3 regions of the Exiguobacterium sp. s102 genome follow, and region 1 is predicted to be linked to each of the others. Evidence: riboswitches for the same ligand, from Rfam matches in the RefSeq annotation. Region 1 holds a riboswitch; each other region holds the start of a gene.
The links. Region 1 has a riboswitch for thiamine pyrophosphate ahead of KNQ02_RS14550 (ECF transporter S component). Riboswitches for the same ligand answer to the same signal wherever they lie in the genome.
Positions count from the first base shown of each region.

Region 2: another riboswitch for thiamine pyrophosphate. It lies ahead of thiT (energy-coupled thiamine transporter ThiT); the one in region 1 lies ahead of KNQ02_RS14550 (ECF transporter S component).
Region 3: another riboswitch for thiamine pyrophosphate. It lies ahead of KNQ02_RS07930 (thiamine phosphate synthase); the one in region 1 lies ahead of KNQ02_RS14550 (ECF transporter S component).

Region 1 covers NZ_JACSML010000008.1:50,118-54,348, reverse strand. Annotated here, with positions in the region: gene KNQ02_RS14555 (ABC transporter ATP-binding protein) at 1-957, opposite strand, end outside; gene KNQ02_RS14550 (ECF transporter S component) at 954-1,532, opposite strand; TPP riboswitch at 1,632-1,730, opposite strand; gene KNQ02_RS14545 (50S ribosomal protein L25/general stress protein Ctc) at 1,820-2,458, opposite strand; gene KNQ02_RS14540 (DEAD/DEAH box helicase) at 2,831-4,231, opposite strand, start outside.
Region 2 covers NZ_JACSML010000001.1:737,545-741,775, reverse strand. Annotated here, with positions in the region: gene KNQ02_RS03575 (amino acid permease) at 1-791, shown strand, start outside; gene KNQ02_RS03570 (thiamine diphosphokinase) at 1,422-2,021, opposite strand; gene thiT (energy-coupled thiamine transporter ThiT) at 2,024-2,584, opposite strand; TPP riboswitch at 2,649-2,755, opposite strand; gene rpe (ribulose-phosphate 3-epimerase) at 2,776-3,432, opposite strand; gene rsgA (ribosome small subunit-dependent GTPase A) at 3,434-4,231, opposite strand, start outside.
Region 3 covers NZ_JACSML010000002.1:565,249-569,479, forward strand. Annotated here, with positions in the region: gene KNQ02_RS07915 (MFS transporter) at 1-85, opposite strand, end outside; gene KNQ02_RS07920 (OsmC family protein) at 291-716, shown strand; gene nagZ (beta-N-acetylhexosaminidase) at 713-1,942, shown strand; TPP riboswitch at 2,009-2,111, shown strand; gene KNQ02_RS07930 (thiamine phosphate synthase) at 2,201-2,791, shown strand; gene KNQ02_RS07935 (NAD(P)/FAD-dependent oxidoreductase) at 2,788-3,792, shown strand; gene thiS (sulfur carrier protein ThiS) at 3,776-3,979, shown strand; gene KNQ02_RS07945 (thiazole synthase) at 3,982-4,231, shown strand, end outside.

The DNA.
Region 1 (4,231 bases):
CGGAATCAATTTCGCCAGTGTTTCGAGCAACGTGCTTTTCCCGGCACCGTTCGATCCGACGACCATGATCCATTCTCCGGCGTGTGTTGCAAGCGACAGGTTATCGACAATCACTTGCTTACGGCGTCCTAACGCGGTGCGCGTCAGCGCGAACGTCGTGTCGTGCCGAACCGGAGGACGGTTGTTAGTCACTTTTCGTAACCGCCCCGCCTGGGAAGAAGCGGGGGGCACGGTTTCCAGTTCATACGGGTAGAGGAGCGGCGTCGCAATGCCGCGTCGTTCAAGTTCATCGCGATACTGACCGAAGACATCAAGCGGCGGACCATCGCGTAAAATCGTTCCGCCGTGATCGAAGACGAGCACCCGGTCACTGAACGTCACACAGCGGTCAAGCTGATGTTCAATCAGAACGAGCGTCAACGTCCGGTCGTGATGGAGTTCCTCAATCAGCTGCATCAAAACCCGATGTCCTGCCGGATCGAGTTGCGCCGTCGGTTCGTCAAGCAATAGAATATCCGGCTCAAGCGCTAGGACGCAGGCGAGGGCGAGTCGTTGTTTCATCCCTCCTGACAGTTGCATAATCGGTGTCGTCAGCGGCACGTCCAGACCGACACGTGCCAGTACGGCGTCAATCCGGTCATCCATCTGACTGCGGTCGACTGAGCGATTTTCAAGACTAAAGGCAACTTCCGCTCCGACGGTCTGCATGCAGAACTGGTCGTCCGGATTTTGAAAAAGGATTCCGACCGTCCCATTCGTTTTGCAGTGGCCGCTGACATCGGCTTCGATCGCGTCAGGTAATAAGCCGGCGAGAACATGTAAAAACGTCGTTTTCCCACTGCCGCTCGGTCCGACGAGCAACGTCGTTTCCCCTTCGTGTAGCGTCACCGTCACCTTGTGCAGGACGTTGTCATGTTGCCCCGGATAGCGGACAGACAAGTCGTTACAATGAATCATGCTGCATCCGGCTTCCGCCGCTTACGCCCGATCGCATAACCGTTCAACGTCCCTGTCTTGACGAGCGCATCGACGATGACTTTCGCAAGTAATCCACCGAGCAATGCACCGCTGACGAGTTGAAGGGAAAACGTCAACAGAAGTGTCGTCGTCGTATAGTAGGCGAAACCATTGACGACAAGACTATAGACCATACTACCAATTGCGGCGAACATTCCGGATAGAACTAACGTCATCGTGTTGAACTTCCGGTATCCGAAGAGGGCAAAAGCGATTTCGGCACCGATTCCTTGAGCGAAACCAATCAATAAGGCCGATAATCCGAAGTGACTCCCCGTGAATAATTCGACAGCCGCGGCGACGACTTCTGCAATCAGTGCTGCCCCGGGCTTTTGAATGATGTAGGCGACAAGCGGACTCGCGATGACCCAAATCCCGAACATCCAGTTCGATCCGACCGGTCCGAAGATCGCGGAAATCGGTAACCACAATGTCGACCACCCTAAGTAGAGTACCCCGCAAGCAACCGACAACATCATCATGACAATGATTTCTTTCATTTTCCAACTGTTCATGTTCCTATCTCCCTTTGGCACAACCACCAGACAAACAAAAAGACCGCCCTCTATGAAAGAGAGCGGTCGCTGAATCTGCAAACATGCAGAAAAATTGAACGAATTACCGCTCCACTTTCCTACGCTAGTATGAACTAGATCAGGTTCAAAGGGTCCGAAGTGAATCGTCTCAGCCAATGGGCTCCCCTAGTGGATGTGCATATAGTGTGTACGCTATTTACTGTACCGACTCTACCGACAGTTGTCAATACAGATAAAAACCCTCCGCGAGGGGAGGGTAAGAAAAATTATTCTTTTTCTTTCGTTTGTTCTTCAGTAGAAACTTCTTCTGTCGCTTCAGCTGGTTCTTCAGCATCTGCTTCTTCGAGATCCGCTTCAAGTGTCGATTCGACGACGGCAACGACTTGAATGTCACCTTCCGTAACGATACGGTATTCTTTTTCTTCCGGTAAATCCGAAACCGATAGAGAATCACCGAGGTTAAGATTTGTCACATCGACTTCGACGCGTTCCGGTAATTTATCTGGTGTAGCTGCAACTGTTACTTTAAAGAGTGTTTGTGAAAGATATCCACCAAGTTTTGCACCAGCCGCTTCGCCGACGAGGACGATATCTGTTTCGACTTCTGTTTCTTCATCCATTTTAACAGCGATGAATTCAACGTGCTTGATTGTTGGTGTGAAGATATCCATATCGAGTTTGTTGATCAGTGTGTTGACTTTTTTACCACCGATTTGAAGTGCAACAAGTGCATTCTCACCATGTTCGCGAACGACTTTGATCAATGCTTTTTCGTCAAAGGCAATCGGTGTACTTTCCACTTTGTAACCATACACGACACCAAGAGCTTTTCCTTCATGACGTAATTGCTTTCTAAGTGAGCGTGGGCGTACTTCGCGTTCTTCTACTTTTAATGTTACTGACATGTTCATTTCCCCCTTGAATTTGGTATAGCCCTCAAAAGGTAATGAAGAAAGGAGTGGAACGAATCGTTCCGGATCAAGACGGTGCATCGAATGCTATTTCAAATTGATTTCATAAAAATGAAGATCGAAGTGAGTGGTTAGCATTTCTCTCCCAGGTCATTACGCTGATATTGAGAAACATGTGGTTGTAAAAGCAACTCGCTGATGCGGTGCTATGATAGTTATACCCCCGTAACATTAAAAGCTAAACATCAACCGGCGAAAAAACGATAGCCAGAAACCTGTTCTCCCTAGAGCAGCAACGGTTTACATCATGTAAAGAAATCATTGGACGAAGCAGCTCCCTTAAAAATATAGGCGGTGAACTTCCTCTTATTCAAGCAATTGAACCATCTCATCGACCGATAACGCAAGTGACGCCGGTTGTTCAAGTATGTCCGTCACGAGTGTCGCCTTCCGCTCCTGCAGCTCGATGATTTTTTCTTCGATCGTGCCTTTCGTGATTAATTTAATGACTTCGACCGTCTGTGTTTGTCCCATCCGGTGTGCCCGGTCAGCCGCTTGCTGTTCGACAGCCGGATTCCACCAACTGTCATATAAGATGACGGTATCCGCCGTCGCCAGGTTCAGTCCGGTGCCGCCCGCCTTCAGTGAAATCAAAAACAGATCGACTTCGCCTGCATTAAAACGGTCGCAGCGTTCGAGACGCTCCGCAATCGGTGTATCCCCGCGCAGTTCGAAATGAGGGAGGTGCAACTCATGCAGGTCGTCCCGAATCAAATCGAGCATTTTTGTAAACTGTGAAAAAATTAAGATCCGTTTGCCTGCTGCCCGTTTTTCTTGAATCAAGGCGAGCAACCGGTCCCGTTTCGCCGACCGGCCACGGTAGTTTTCGACGAACAACCGGGGGTCGCAACAGATTTGCCGGAGCCGGGTCAATCCGGCGAGTAACTTCATCCGTTCTTCCGGTTTTGACTGATCGAGATGCTGTAACGTCTCGAGCTGTAACTTTGCCAAGTGGGCGGCATAGAGTTTTTTCTGACCCGCCGTCAGTTCCGTGTACTGATGGACGACTTGTTTCGCCGGCAACTGTTGCAAAACATCTTTTTTCGTCCGGCGCAGCAAAAACGGTTCGACGAATTGTTGGACGTCCCGTGCTGACCAGTCGAGAAACCGTTGCCGGTCCGGCAAGAGTGTCGGGAAGACGACGTCAAAGATTGACCAGAGATCAAGCGTCTTGTTTTCGAGCGGCGTCCCCGTCAAGGCAAACCGCCGCGTCGCCCACAGTTGTTTTAAGCTGACCGTCGTCTGCGACCGTGGATTCTTCAGATGTTGTGCTTCATCAAAAAAGATACAATCGTAATGGATCGTTTGATGATTTTTGATGTCGAGCCGGAGCGACGGGTAGGAGATGATGAGAATGACGTCGTCCGGCAAGTCTTCGAGCTGTCGTAAGCGCGACGCACGACTTCCACTGAGCACATGGACGGTGCGTGTCGGAGCAAAGCGGCGCAGCTCTGCTGCCCAGTTGTAGAGGAGTGACGCCGGGGCGACGATCAAGACACGTGCACTCGGGAGCGTTTCGATATAACCGATGGCTTGAATCGTTTTGCCGAGTCCCATCTCGTCCGCTAAGATGCCATGACAGTCGTGTGCCGCAAGACTCTTGAAGAAGCGGACGCCGTCTTGCTGATACGGCAAAAGTTGTGTCGCGAGCGGTTCCGGTAACGCCAGTCGTTCTGTTTTTCCGGCTTTCATCTCGAGCAATCGTTC
Region 2 (4,231 bases), on a different contig from region 1:
TCGCTTTCCAAGGAACAGAATTGATTGGTGTCGCTGCCGGGGAATCGAGTGATCCAGAAAAATCGATTCCGAAAGCGATTCGTAATACGGTTTGGCGGACGTTTATTTTCTTCGTCCTCTCGATTACAATTATCGGGGCTTTAATTCCGTATGAATCGGCGAGCGGCATCAGCAGTCCCTTCATCATGGTATTTGACGCAATCGGTATCCCATATGCTGCAGATTTGATGAACATCGTCGTTTTGACGGCACTCTTATCCGTCGGAAACTCTGGACTGTATGCTGCGACACGCATGCTCTGGTCGATGTCGCAAGAAGGCATGATTTCAAAGAAACTCGCCATCGTCAATCAGCGGGGTGTGCCGATGCGCGCCTTAACGTTCACGATGCTGTTCGCGATGTTATCCTTATTGACGGCATTCTTCGCAGAAGATACCGTCTTCATCTGGCTATTATCCATCGCCGGTCTCGGAGCACAAGTCGGTTGGATCTCGATTTCCGCTTCGCAAATCGCTTTCCGACGCCAATTCATCAAGGCAGGACACACGCTTGACGAACTGAAGTTCAAAACACCGTTCTTCCCAGTCTTACCCATCCTCTCATTCTCACTCAATCTGCTCGTCTTAATCAGTTTAGGTTTTCAAGCCGATCAACGCGTCGCCTTATATCTCGGCGTCCCTTTCTTCCTACTGACATGGGCAAGTTACCATCTTTTCGTCAAAGGAAAACATATCGCTGCAAAAAGCGAACAACAAGCAGCCAGTTCGACACTTCAAAACGAACAACGATGACTTGTTATCTGGCCCTGGATACACCGGGTGCCGGAATCCGTTGAACTTAAACAGTCGACTGACTAATAAATCAAAACGCCGATGCTTCCGTTTTACATACGGAGTCATCGGCGTTTGCCATACCTATCTTTTTGTTCATGACGTCATGACGTGTACTTGAAGAACGCATGTCCCGGTCGCATCAGCGAGATATGATGGAATCGCGTCTATCGCGTTTTTATCAAAAATCAGGCGAGAATACTCCCACCTCTAAGCGTCTTGGGGCGAAGCCCAGCGTAGGTGGGAGATGAATCGCCTTCGGGCAAGGCGTGTCTTACGACACGTCAATTGCCCTACATTTTTTTGGTTTAACAACAAGCAAAAGCAGGGATAATTAAAATGTCACGTTCTTTGAAAACTGAAGATATAGGGTTGTGACAGGAAGTTCGTCTGTCACGTAAAATCTTCAACGTTCACCTTGCGGATGACCGAAGTAGCGAAAACCAAGCAGAGTAGGCATCCGCACAAAAGAAACGGACAAGATTAACGTTCAACCGTCGGGACGACGGGGTTAGCCTGATAACGTTTCGATCGATAGGTCGGATAACTCAGGAATCCTCCACCTCTTAGCGTAGCGTAGGTGGAGGTAGTTCAATTTTCATGCGTGCGCAGGACGAGGACTTCCCCTTCGACGACCGTCACTTGCGCAACACCAACCCACTCATTGCTGACCGTCAGCGAACCACCGACCGGAACAGGATGCTCCGTCAAGGGGTATTTGACGCCGCGTAACGTCAAGTTCGACGGGACAAGGGGAATGAATGACAGGTAATGATACCCTTCAGACGCGAGTTCGTACTGACCGGTTTTCCAGTACCGGACATCCTCACGTTTCGTCACGAGTCGTGCCATCGGAAATTGTTTTAACAAATAGACGTTCTGTAGCGTCATGTCGAGCCGACCACCCGTCGCACCAAAGATGAGTAGTTCAGCACCTGCAGCCTGTTCGGTAGCGTAACGTAACGCTAGTTCTAAGTCCGTTTCATCTTTTTCTGCCGGATGAAGCAATCCACCATCCGGAACGTATCCGAGCGAATCAAAGTCACCGATTGCCACATCAAAATCAAGTCCTTGCTCCACTAATGTCGCAATCCCGCCGTCAACACCGATAATCATCGTCTTGTCTTTCACGAATGGTGCGAGCGTCGGGACGTCTTCTGCCGGTCCTGCCGCAACGATTAAAACTCTCATCTTTAAATACCGCGAGCGGAGTAACGTAAAAGACGTGGTGCTGTCGTAAGCAAAATACCTGCAACGACCCCACATAAAACGTACGACGGAGCCATATACGTCGCGTTATAAATGAACGAGTAAGGAACGACCGGTCCTTTGGCATACTCTGCAAAAAAGACGATTCCACTGATGACATGACAGATGTAACGTAGACCGGCACCTAACAAGGTCGCAAACAAAACAATCGTCATGAGACGCTTTTTTTGACCTTCTGTTGCTGCTTTTTTGACTTGGCCTGCAAACACTCCACTCAAACCGACGACACCATATGCAAGCGTATAGTCAAGCAGCGGTTGGACGACCGTCAAGACTTGCGGAGCGAACATCAATTGAATCGTTCCGACGAGCGCACCCGTGATGACACCACCAACGACGCCGTGACGAAAGGCCATGACGAAAATCGGTAACATCGCTAAGCTGATGGATCCGCCTTGTGGCATTTTGAACGGAATCAATAAATCAAATACAACACCGAGACTCGCGAAAATCGCAATCTCCATTAACATTTGTAATCGTTTCATACTGTGTTCCTCCTAAAAATAAAATAATGATGACAACAAAAAGGCAGTACGACGGACGCCGTACTGCCTGCGTGCGCCACATCCCTACGTCCGTCTGAACGGAACAGGTTCGAAGGGTTAAAGTCTACTCACTTCTCTCAGCCGCTTGACGCGACACCCCTTGCGGTCAAAATTTAATTGTCTTGGCTCTATTATACGTGAGCCGCGTTTCGAATACTAGTGATGGCTTCCGCATAGTCTGGTGCATTGTAGATTGCAGAACCTGCGACAAGGACGTTTGCCCCATTGTCGATACACAGTTTTGCCGTTTCCGCGTTGACACCACCATCGATTTCAATTTCGAACGTCAAACCGCGCTCTGCTTTGATCATCGCCAATTGCTTCAGCTTCGTCATGACGCTCGGCAAGAAAGCTTGTCCGCCAAATCCTGGATTGACCGTCATCAACAAGACCATGTCGACTTCTTCTAGGACATGTTCAATCGTCGACAGTGACGTGTGTGGATTCAGCACGACGCCGGCCTTTGCTCCAGCCCCTTTAATTTGTTGCAAGACACGATGGACATGATTCGTCGCTTCGACATGGAAGGTGACGATATCCGCTCCTGCCGCTACAAACGCTTCGACGAAGTTTTCTGGTCGATCGATCATTAAATGAACGTCAAGGACCATGTCCGTCTTTTGACGAAGACTACTGAGGACGGGTAGACCAAATGAAATGTTCGGGACGAACTGGCCGTCCATGACGTCGAAATGGATGTAATCTGCTCCTGCCGCCTCGACAGCTTTAACGTCTCGTTCTAGGTTGGCGAAATCTGCTGATAAAATAGATGGTGCGATTTTAATCATTTCAATACCTCCGCGCTCGATTCTTGATTTCCTCTACAAACATACCATAATTCGTATAGCGTGAGGACATGATTTCTTCTCCCTCAACTGATTTTTTGACAGCACAGCCTGGTTCGTTTAAATGCAGGCAACCACGGTATTTGCACGTATCTTGCCGTGCGACGAATTCTGGAAAACACCAACGTAATTCTTCGATTTCCATCTCGTGTGGAAAATCGAGGTTCGAAAACCCTGGCGTATCAGCAATCAAGCCCTCTGCAAGCGGAATTAACGTCACATGACGCGTCGTATGTCGTCCGCGTCCGAGCGATTTCGAGATGTGGCTCGTCTCGAGATCGAGCGTCGCATCGAGCGCATTCAACAATGAACTTTTTCCGACTCCCGACTGTCCCGCGAGCACACTTGTTTTTTCCTTGAGTAGCGGGCGGACTTCCTCTACCCCTTCTAGCGTCTCACTCGACGTCTCAATCACCTGATAACCGATTTGTCGGTAACCGGCAATCGCCGTCCGGACTTCTGCTTCCGCTGTTCCTTGCAACAAATCCATCTTCGTCAAGATAATGATAGGTTGAATCTCTTTTGCTTCGATTAAGACTAAAAATCGATCGAGCAAATGGGCTGAAAAGTCCGGTTCTGCTGCTGAGACGACAAGCAACGCTTGATCGATGTTTGCGACCGGTGGACGAACCAGGAAATTTTGCCGTTCCTTCACTTCTAAAATGTATCCAGTTTCGCTTTCGATATGCAATACGACCTCATCTCCTACAACAGGACTGATACCACGTTTTCGGAAGTTTCC
Region 3 (4,231 bases), on a different contig from region 1:
CGCTTGTGCCTAAGACGAACGTCAGTAAGGAGAGGGTGGCGATTAAAAGCCAGTCCGTTTTACTTAAACGGGTAGTAGATGACATATCAATTCCTCAATTCTAGCGCTAAGCAGCGCGAAACTATCGTTTTTCAGAATAGCATGATTCGTGTGTCAGGTGAACGGGAATCGGATGGAAACGGAAAAGAAGAATTATTTTGAATAGCATGTCAATTTTCTTCAGGTGAGACTACGCTATAATGAAGGAGAGCGAAGCGAACCGAACTAAAAATCGAAAGGTAGTGAGAAAAATGCAAGCGACGATTACATGGAATCACAAGATGGGCTTTAGTGGAGTGACGGAGTCCGGACACCAACTGGCAATGGATGCAGCACCTGAAAATAACGGGGAGAACGGAGCACCACGACCAACTGAATTGTTGTTACACGCCGTCGCCGGCTGTACGGGAATGGACATCGTCTCCATTTTAGAAAAAATGCGTTTACCGTTAACCTCGTTTGAGATGGACATTGAGGGAGAACGGGCGACGGAACACCCGCGCCGCTTTACGACGATTTCGATTCATTATCGTCTCGAAGGCGACTTACCGGATGATAAAGTCCGCCGGGCCGTGTCGTTATCAAAAGATAAATACTGTTCTGTCTCGAAATCACTGAATGCTGAAATTGAAGTCTATTATTCAATCAATGGCGTCCGAAACGAGGAACCGCTTTGAAACCGATTTACGTGCTTTTAACGGCTTGCTTTTTGACGGCATGCGCGAGTGAACCGCCCCAAACCGAGACGAAACCGGAACCGAAGACGAGTCAGCAACAGCCGGTCGCTGACGAACCGACGGCTGCCGACCAGGCGGAGCAAGACATCAAACGTCAGCTCGCCAAACTCTCGACTGCTGAAAAGGTCGATCAATTGCTGTATATCGGGATCAGTGGGACGACGTTATCGGACGCGGACCGAAGTCTGTTAAACGATCACGCGATAGGCGGTGTCCTGTTACTCGGAGGCAATATCACGTCAGACGCCCAGCTGAAAACCTTGACGGCAGCAATCAAGGACGCACAAGACGACGAAGCGCTCGCGTTCCTCGGCTTCGATGAAGAAGGAGGACGTGTCAGTCGTGTCCCGGATCAAACGTTTCATTTACCTCCGAGTCTGACGCTCGGTCAGAAAAACGATCCGGCATTGATGCAAAAGGCCGGACAGGCGCTTGGTGCGATGTCACGGTTTTATGGATTCAATATGGATTTTGCCCCGGTTCTTGATGTCAACAGTAACCCGGTGAACCCGATCATCGGTGACCGGGCACTCAGTGCTGAGCCGGATGATGTCGCCCGGCTCGGTGTCCCGTTAATGCTGGGAATCAAGTCGGAAGATGTCGTGCCGGTCATCAAACATTTTCCCGGACACGGGGATACGACCGTCGATTCGCATGTCGGCTTACCGACCGTGACGAAGACGAAAGCGCAACTCGAGCAACTGGAACTCGTCCCGTTCAAAGCGGCAATCGATGCCGGAGCGGAAATGGTGATGGTCGCACACATTTTATTCCCGGCGCTCGACCCAGACAATCCGTCGTCGTTATCAGAGCCGGTCATGCAACAACTGTTGCGTGAAGAGTTGAAGTTCGATGGCGTCATCGTGACGGACGACCTCGTAATGGGTGCGATCACGAAACAATATGGTCTCGCCCAAGCTTCGCGTCTCGCCCTCGAACGTGGTGCCGACATGGCGATGTTCTCGCAAGCCGGTGCTTACACGGATGTTCATGCGGCAATTATGCAGGGGATCAAGGACAAGTCACTATCACAGGCTGACCTCGACGCGAAAGTGACACGTGTCTTACGTCTGAAACAAACGTATGATTTAGCAGACACGAAGCTGATTCCAACGCGTGAACAATTGACGGAACAGGTCAAAACGGTCACGGATCGGCTGAACTGACAAGTCAGACTAGAAATCAAGCGAGCGGTCATGGTAGACTACGAATGAACCAACCAACACTAAATAGTTCTACACTAGGGGAGTCTCGCAGCAGACTGAGACGGAAATATCCGGACCCTTTGAACCTGATCTAGTTCGTACTAGCGGAGGGAAGTGGCTTCTGATTATCATCCTGTCTCAGGTCTTACCTGGACATTTTTCGGACCACTCCATCATGTTCATGGGGTGGTCCTTTTTGTGTAGCAAGGAGGAGAAGGTATGCGTCCGAAGTTACATATTGTGACGACCGGGACAAAAGAGCTGACACATCTTCTAGAAGTCTTGCCGGCTGTTGTGCCTTATGTCGACATGATTCATATCCGGGAACCGGGTTGGTCGGCGGACCGACTCGTCCAATTGATCGAGGAGCTAGTATGCGCCGGTGTTCCAAGTGAAAAACTAATCGTCCATGACCGGCTCGATGTCGCCCTCGTGACGAAGTCAAGTGTCCAGTTGACATCGCGCAGTATTCCCGTCGCTGTCGTGCGGCGTCAATTCAGCGAGCTACAAATCGGCCGATCAATCCACTCCTTGACGGAAGCGCTTGAGACGGGCAGCGACTTCGTCATGTATGGTCATGTCTTTGCGACGGCGTCAAAACAGGACGTCGCCCCGCGCGGACTAGCGGCACTCGCGCAAATCGTCACGTTTTCAAAAGTCCCCGTCATCGCGATTGGCGGGATTCAGCCGGAGAATGTCGCGGGTGTCCTCGCGACCGGAGTTGCTGGCATCGCTGTGATGTCAGGGATTCTCGGTCAGGCAAATCCGGTCGAAGCAGTCCGGTCGTATCGCGAGGTGCTTGATCAATGAAAGCAACAGAGACGTTAATCGTCGGCGCAGGCGTAATCGGTTTGACACTCGCCTACGAATTGCTCAAACGAGGACAACCGGTACGCGTGCTTGAGCAAAATCGTTCCAGTGAAGGAGCGACGCGAGCGGCAGCCGGCATGCTTGCGACGGATCATGAACTGATCCCTGCCTTACATCAACTGGCGGCAGCGAGTCGACAGCTTTATCCCGACCTCGTCCGTGAGCTGTTTAATGAGACCGGCATTGATAGTGGCTATAAAGAAAACCCGTTTCGACTGATCCGTGCAGACGGGGACATCCGGTTCGCTTCAGTCGGTCAAATCGATCCCGTCCAGTTGACGCGTTCGCTCCGTCACGCGATTAAAGCCCGCGGAGGTGTGATTGAAGAACAGACAATGGTCACGGGACTGCACCGGGCAGGGGCGACCGTCGTCGGCGTTGCGACAAGTAACGGTAAGCGCGAAGCCGGGAACGTCGTGGTCGCAAGCGGTCGGGGATCAGAAGCGTTACTCGCGACGAGTGGTGTCGAGATCGCGACGGTACCGGTCAAAGGCGAATGCCTCGCCGTCCGGCTTCCGGGGCATGTCTTGACCGAGACGTTGTTTAGCGACGACGTGTACCTCGTCCCGAAGTTTGACGGACGGATCATCATCGGGGCGACGGAACGGATCGGTGACGAGACGACAGGGGTCAGCGTCAGCGGGATTGAACATCTCCTGCAGGCGGCGGTGCGACTGTTCCCAGCAATCAGAGAAGCGGAAATCGTGGACATCTGGTCCGGGATTCGTCCACAAACAGCGGACGGATTGCCTTATCTCGGGCAGGTCCCGGGAGTCGGGCACCTATTCGTCGCGACCGGGCATCATCGGCACGGGATATTACTCGCCCCGATCACGGCGTCCGTCCTGGCAGACGAGGTAACGGGAATCACGCCGAAATATGAGCTTCGTCCGTTTTCATTACATGAATCGAGGAGGAACACGAATGCAACTCACCATTAATGGTCAACCGTATACGCTTGACGGAACGATTTCGACAATCGACGGATTGATTCATCATCTCAATTTGACGGAAAAAATGGTCATCATCGAACAGAATCGACAGATTGTCGAGCGGACAGCATACCAAAACACACCCATTCAAACAGGCGATTCATTTGAAATCGTTCACTTCGTAGGAGGCGGTTAATCATGTTAACGATTGGTCAAACGACATTTCAGTCGCGGTTATTACTCGGAACGGGCAAATACCCCGACGTGACGACACAGCAGCAAGCAGTCGAGGCATCAGGAGCAGACATCCTGACCTTTTCCGTTCGCCGGATGGATATCTTCGAAGCGAGTCAACCGAACTTTTTAGAGGCGCTTGATTTGAGTCAGTATCATTTATTACCGAACACGGCGGGGGCGAAGACAGCGGAAGAAGCGGTTCGGCTGGCAA